DNA from 3 places in the Xanthomonas sp. SS genome. Region 2 is predicted to be linked to each of the others. Evidence: predicted binding sites of a transcription regulator. Region 2 holds the regulator's gene; each other region holds the start of a gene.
What was found. Region 2 encodes HrcA, which represses chaperone genes, less so after heat shock. Its sites were predicted from a motif close to TTNGCACTCNNNNNNNNNGAGTGCNAA; they were not measured.
Positions count from the first base shown of each region.

Region 1: rpoH (RNA polymerase sigma factor RpoH) is a predicted target of HrcA. The motif match lies at 935-961, and genes of this name have one in related genera.
Region 3: HEP74_RS19060 (co-chaperone GroES) is a predicted target of HrcA. The motif match lies at 1,324-1,350, and genes of this name have one in related genera.

Region 1 is NZ_CP051190.1:648,379-650,643, forward strand. It holds gene HEP74_RS02845 (response regulator) at 1-5, shown strand, start outside; gene ung (uracil-DNA glycosylase) at 24-752, shown strand; gene rpoH (RNA polymerase sigma factor RpoH) at 972-1,850, shown strand; gene HEP74_RS02860 (trimeric intracellular cation channel family protein) at 1,965-2,265, opposite strand, start outside.
Region 2 is NZ_CP051190.1:2,241,909-2,244,173, forward strand. It holds gene recN (DNA repair protein RecN) at 1-301, opposite strand, end outside; gene hrcA (heat-inducible transcriptional repressor HrcA) at 414-1,472, shown strand; gene grpE (nucleotide exchange factor GrpE) at 1,647-2,168, shown strand.
Region 3 is NZ_CP051190.1:4,526,728-4,528,992, forward strand. It holds gene groL (chaperonin GroEL) at 1-850, opposite strand, end outside; gene HEP74_RS19060 (co-chaperone GroES) at 986-1,273, opposite strand; gene HEP74_RS19065 (endonuclease) at 1,548-2,265, shown strand, end outside.

The DNA.
Region 1 (2,265 bases), 1.6 Mb from region 2:
TCTGACCGATCTGCCGAACCTGCATGAGTAGCGAAGACGACACCCGAATCCAGCTCGAACCCTCGTGGAAGGCGAAGGTCGGCGACTGGCTGCTGCGCCCGGAGATGCGTGAACTGGCCGCGTTCCTGCGCCAGCGCAAGGCCGCCGGCGCACACGTGTTCCCGCCCGGCCGGCAGATCTTCGCCGCGTTCGACGCGACCCCGTTCGACCAGGTCGAGGTGGTGATCCTGGGCCAGGATCCTTACCACGGCTACGGCCAGGCGCATGGGCTGTGCTTCTCGGTGCTGCCCGGGGTGCCGGTGCCGCCGTCGCTGCTGAACATCTACAAGGAGATCGAGGACGACCTGGGCATCCGCCGTCCCGATCACGGCTGTCTGTTGCCGTGGGCGCAGCGCGGCGTGCTGCTGCTCAACGCGGTGCTGACGGTCGAGGAAGGCCGCGCCGGTGCGCACCAGGGCAAGGGCTGGGAGGGCTTCACCGACCATGTGGTGGAGACCTTGAACCGCGAGCGCGAAGGCCTGGTGTTCCTGCTGTGGGGCAGCTATGCCCAGGCCAAGGGCAAGGTCATCGACACCCGCCGCCACCGCGTGCTGAAGGCACCGCATCCCTCGCCGCTATCCGCGCACCGCGGCTTTCTGGGCTGCAAGCATTTCTCCGCGGCCAACGAGTACCTGCGCCGCCGCGGCGCCGCGCCGATCGACTGGAGCCTGCCGCCGCGCGCGGCGCTGGACGCGGCCTTGGCCGGCGGCTGAACCGTGGTTCGACGGCGTCGCCGGGAGCGCGCCGCGTGTACGCAAATTTCGCAGGCTGGGTGCTAGTTTTGGCGCTCGTAACCGGTTACGCCCGTCTTCCCCAGCGTTCCAGTGGCTTCTGTCACAGTCTGTTTCCTGATTCGAATGTTCCATAAACAGAACGCAGGAACTTTTTACTGTACCCAGCAGTCTAGTTAGTTGACTGCTAAGATGAGCCCTATGAGCCAGACCATACCTGCCACCGCGCTGGTGGCCAACAACCTCCCGATCCCCAGTCCGCTCGGTTCGCTGGATGCCTATATCGGCGCCGTGCACCAGATCCCGGTGCTGACGTCCGAAGAGGAACGCGCGCTGGCGGTGCGCTACCGCGACCAGGAAGACCTGGATGCGGCACGCGAACTGGTCCATTCCCATCTGCGCTTCGTGGTTCACGTCGCCCGCGGCTACAACGGCTACGGCCTGCCGCTGGGCGACCTGATCCAGGAAGGCAACATCGGCCTGATGAAGGCGGTCAAGCGCTTCGACCCGGAAATGGGCGTGCGCCTGGTCAGCTTCGCGGTGCACTGGATCCGTGCCGAGATGCACGAGTACATCCTGAAGAACTGGCGCATCGTCAAGGTCGCCACGACCAAGGCGCAGCGCAAGCTGTTCTTCAACCTGCGCAAGTCCAAGACCCGCCTGGGCTGGATGAACGCGGCGGAAGTGACCGCGGTCGCCAAGGACCTCAACGTGTCCGAGCGCGAGGTGCTGGAGATGGAGTCGCGCCTGTCCGGTCGCGACATCGGTTTCGATGCGCCGTCCGACGACGACGACGACCACGCGCCGCCGTCGCCGGCCGCTTATCTGATGGCCGCCGAGGAAGATCCCTCGCAGGCCTACGAGCGCGCCGACAGCGAGGACAACCAGCTGCAGCTGCTGCGCGAAGGCCTGGCCGAACTGGATGCGCGTTCGCGCGACATCATCAAGCGCCGCTGGCTGGATGCCGACAGCAAGATCACGCTGCAGGAGCTGGCCGACGAGTACGGCGTGTCCGCCGAGCGCATCCGCCAGATCGAAGCCAACGCGCTGAAGAAGATGAAGGCGCTGTTCGTGGCGTAAGAGTTGTGCGCGGTTGCGGACGATCGATCCGCCAAGCAAAAAGGCCCGGTTCTCCGGGCCTTTTTTCGTTGCGCCAAAGGTGTGCAGAGCCGCTGTGCGGACGCGCGTTGCGGGTCACGGCTCCGGCGGCGGCCGCGCCACCGGCAGGTGCCAGCCGTAGCGGATCGCCATGAAGCGCAGGCCGAAGCACAGCGTGGCGCCGATCGCCAATCCCCACGGCTGCGGCAGGTGCAGCGCGTGCGCCGCGGCGACCACGCCACCGCCGAGCAAGGCCGCCACCGCGTACAGCTCGGCCTGCAGCACCACCGGCGTGCGCGCCACCAGCAGGTCGCGGACGATGCCGCCGCCGATGCCGCTGAGCATGCCGAGCAGGGTCGCGCTGAGCGGACCCAGGCCGAACGCCAGCGCCTTGCTG
Region 2 (2,265 bases):
CGTCGGCGCGGATCACCCGGCGTAGCTGGCATTGTTCGTCGTCGTCGAGTTCGTTTTCGCGCAGCCAGGCGCGCGCCGGAGCGGCCTCGAGCACGGCGAACTCGGCCGACAGCTCGGCGCGGTCGGCGCCGTGGCGGACCACGCCGCTGTCGGCGCGCAGCCCGGACAGGAAGCCGAGCGCGTCCACCATCAGCGACTTGCCGGCGCCGGTTTCGCCGGACACCACGGTCATGCCGGGGCCGAATTCCAGTTCGGTCCCGCGGACGACGGCGAAATCCTTGATCGAGAGATGTCTGAGCATGGGGGTCGGAATCCAGGGGCGCGCAACGCTAGCACGCGGGGGTAGGTGGGCCAATCACTTGCCAAGCCGGCATGCAGCCATTATCTAGTGTCCAGTCTCACGGATTGATTGCATGCGCGCCTCCCCGGTCCACTCCTCGCTCGACCCACGCGCCCGGCAGCTGTTGCGCACGCTGATCTCGCGCTATATCCGCGACGGCGAACCGGTCGGCTCGCAGACCCTGGCCCGCCACGCCGGGCTGGACGTGAGCCCGGCGACGATCCGCAACATCCTCGCCGACCTGGAGGACGCCGGCCTGCTCAGCTCGCCGCACACCTCGGCCGGGCGCATTCCCACCGCCACCGGCTACCGGGTGTTCGTCGACAGCCTGGTGCAGATGCGCCCGCCGGGCGAGAGCGAGGTGGCGCGGCTGCGCGCGGAGATGAGCAACGCCGCCGGCACCCAGGCGCTGCTCGGCAGCGCCTCGGAGCTGCTGTCGGCGATGACCCATTTCGTCGGCGTGGTCAGCGCGCCCAAGCGCGAGCAGTTCGCGTTCCGGCACATCGACTTCGTGCCGCTGGACGCGCGCCGGGTGCTGGCGATCCTGGTGTTCGCCGACAACGAGGTGCAGAACCGGGTCATCGAACCGCGCAAGGCCTACGAGCCGGCCGAGCTGGAACGGGTGGCCAATTACCTGAACGCGTATTTCGCCGGGCGCGCGCTGGCCGACATCCGCGCCAGCCTGGTGCGCGACCTGCGCCACGCCCGCGACGAGATGGAACTGCTGCTGGCGCACAGCGTGGAGCTGGCCGAGCAGGCGCTGGCCCCGGCCGGCGACGACATGGTGCTGGCCGGGCAGACCAAGCTGATGGGGGTGCAGGACCTGTCGGACCTGGAACGGCTGCGCGAACTGTTCGAGATCTTCGCCAGCAAGCGCGAGATCCTGCAGCTGCTGGAGCGCACCATCCGCGCGCCCGGGGTGCGCATCTTCATCGGCGAGGAAACCGGGGTGGTGCCGCTGGAGAGCGTGTCGCTGGTCACCGCGCCATACATGGCCGGCGGCCAGGTGCTGGGCGTGCTTGGGGTGATCGGCCCCAAGCGCATGGACTACGACCGGGTGATCCCGCTGGTGCAGACCGCCGCCGAAGTCCTCGGCGCGGCCCTGGACCCGACCCCGCCGACAGAGCGCTAGCCGGGGAGGGAGGGGCGGGCATGCGGCAGCCGGCGCGTGCCGTGGCGCCGCTCCTACCAATCCCGAATCCCCAATCTCCAATCCCGAAGATGCAACACAGCATCTTGAATCCGCCCCGCACGCCCACATAGGTGGTCCGGTAGGGCGGGTGCATCTCCCGCCAGGGAACCGGAAATGAACCAAGACCACCCCGAATTCGATTCTGAACACCTGTCCGAGGCCCAGCAGCCGGCGACCGATCCGCTGCAGGCGCAGATCGAGACGCTGCGCAGCGAACTGGCGCTGCTCAAGGCCGACGTGCTGCGCGAGCGCGCCGACCTGGAAAACCAGCGCAAGCGCATCGCCCGCGACGTCGAGCAGGCGCGCAAGTTCGCCAACGAGCGCCTGCTCGGCGACCTGCTGCCGGTGTTCGACAGCCTGGACGCCGGCCTGAGCGCCGCCGGCAGCGAACCCAGCCCGCTGCGCGACGGCCTGGAGCTGACCTACAAGCAGCTGCTCAAGGTCGCCGCCGACAACGGCCTGACCCTGCTCGACCCGACCGGGCAGCCGTTCAACCCGGAGCACCACCAGGCGATCAGCCAGGCCGAGGCCGATGGCGTCGCCCCCGGCCACGTGATCCAGGTGTTCCAGAAGGGCTACCTGCTCAACGAGCGCCTGCTGCGGCCGGCGCTGGTGGTGGTCGCCAAGCACGATTGACGCGTGCCGCCGGCGGTCCGCGCCTGAATCCGGCGCGGCCGCGGCAGAACGCTAATTTGCGGTGATGGCTTGAATGACCTGCGGCCATCCCTATATC
Region 3 (2,265 bases), 2.3 Mb from region 2:
GATCGCCGAAGCCCGGCGCCTTGACCGCGACGACCTTGACGATGCCGCGGATGGTGTTGACCACCAGGGTCGCCAGCGCTTCGCCTTCGACTTCCTCAGCCACGATCAGCAGCGGCTTGCCCGACTTGGCCACACCTTCCAGCACGGGCAGCAGGTCGCGCACGTTGGAGATCTTCTTGTCGTGCAGCAGGATGAACGGGTCGTCCAGGTCGGCCGACTGGCTCTGCTGGTTGTTGATGAAGTACGGCGACAGGTAGCCGCGGTCGAACTGCATGCCCTCGACCACGTCCAGCTCGTTGTCCAGGCCCGAGCCTTCTTCAACGGTGATGACGCCTTCCTTGCCGACCTTCTTCATCGCGTCGGCGATGATTTGACCGATCGACTCGTCGGAGTTGGCCGAGATGGTGCCGACCTGGGCGATCGCCTTGTCGTCGGCGGTGGGCTTGCTGATCTTCTTCAGCTCGACCACGGCGGCCTTGACGGCCTGGTCGATGCCGCGCTTGAGGTCCATCGGGTTCATGCCGGCGGCGACCGCCTTGGAACCTTCGCGGATCAGCGCCTGCGCCAGCACGGTGGCGGTGGTGGTGCCGTCGCCGGCGTTGTCGGAGGTCTTGGACGCGACTTCCTTCACCATCTGCGCGCCCATGTTCTCGAACTTGTCGGCCAGTTCGATTTCCTTGGCGACGGAGACGCCGTCCTTGGTGATGGTCGGCGCGCCGAAGCTCTTCTCGAGCACGACGTTGCGGCCCTTCGGGCCCAGGGTGGCCTTGACGGCATTGGCGAGAATGTTGACGCCGCGCACCATGCGCGAACGAGCGTCTTCACCGAAACGGATATCTTTGGCAGCCATGTGTGTAACTCCGGGATTCGTGATTGGGGATTGGGGATTCGCTAGAAGCGGGATTCGGGCCGATCAGGGATCGCGGCGCGGCAGGCGCGCTGCGAATCCCGAATCCGATTGCCGGATCCCGCTATCAGGGGGCTCTTAGCCCACGATCGCCAGGATGTCGTCTTCGCGCAGCACCTTGTACTCGACGCCTTCGGCCTTGTAGCTGGAGCCGGCGTACTGGCCGTAGATGACCTTGTCGCCGACCTTGACCGCCGGAGCGCGGACGCTGCCGTTGTCCAGCGGCTTGCCGCTGCCGATGGCGACGATCTCGCCCTTGGTGGACTTTTCCTTGGCCGAATCCGGGATCACGATGCCGCCGGCGGAAATTTCATCGGCTTCGATCGGCTTGACTACGACGCGGTCGTGAAGCGGCTTGATGCTCATTGAGAGAGACCCTCTTAAGTGATTGATTGGTCTAGGAAAGGCTGGCGATGTTAGCACTCGCATGTGACGACTGCCAGCAACGCTCGCGAAAAAACCCGGTACGCCGGGATGCGCAAGATGTGGTGCTGGCCGGCGCCCTTTCAAGGGCTGGCCACAAAAAAATTTCGCTTCGGCGCCCGTCCGGCCGCGGAACTGGTACCCGGATTCCGCAACGCTGTCACAGGAGCAGGCTAGGCTCGCAGACCCAGGGGGGACCATCCAAAAGGAGTTGTCGATGAAGCCATCCGCCGTTGCCTTACCTCTCGCCTGTCTGCTGGCCCTGGCCGGCCACGCCCAGGCCGCCGTGTTCATCAACGAATTGCACTACGACGATGCCACCGCCGCCGGCGACACCGGCGAGGGCGTGGAGATCGTCGCCACCGCCGGCGAGAGCCTGAGCGGCTACAAGGTCTACCTGTACAACGGCAGCAACCCCGGCGCCGCCGCCGTCTACGCCACGACCTCGGTGCCGGCCGGCAGCCTGGTCACTTGCGGCGGGCAGGTGCGCATCGCCACCGTCGGCTATGCCAGCAACGGCGTGCAGAACGGCCCCAACGACGGCATGGCGCTGGTCGACGGCAGCGGCCAGGTGGTGCAGTTCCTCAGCTACGAGGGCGCGATCACCGGCGGTGGCGGCCCGGCCGCCGGCCTCACCAGCCAGAACCTGCCGGTCAGCGAGAGCAACAGCACCGCCGCCGGTACCTCGCTGCAGCTGCGCGGCAGCAACGGCAGCGCCGCGTCCGACTTCAGCTGGGCCGGCAGTTCGGCCAGCAGCTTCGGTGCCTGCAACAGCGGCCAGACCTTCAGCGGCGGCAGCAGCAATACCGCGCCGTCGGTGACCGCGACCACGCCGGCGCAGGGCGCCAGCAACTTCCCCGCCGCCGGCGACCTGGCGGTGACCTTCAGCGAAGCGGTGACCCTGGCCAGCGGCGCGTTCGGGCTGAGCTGCAGCC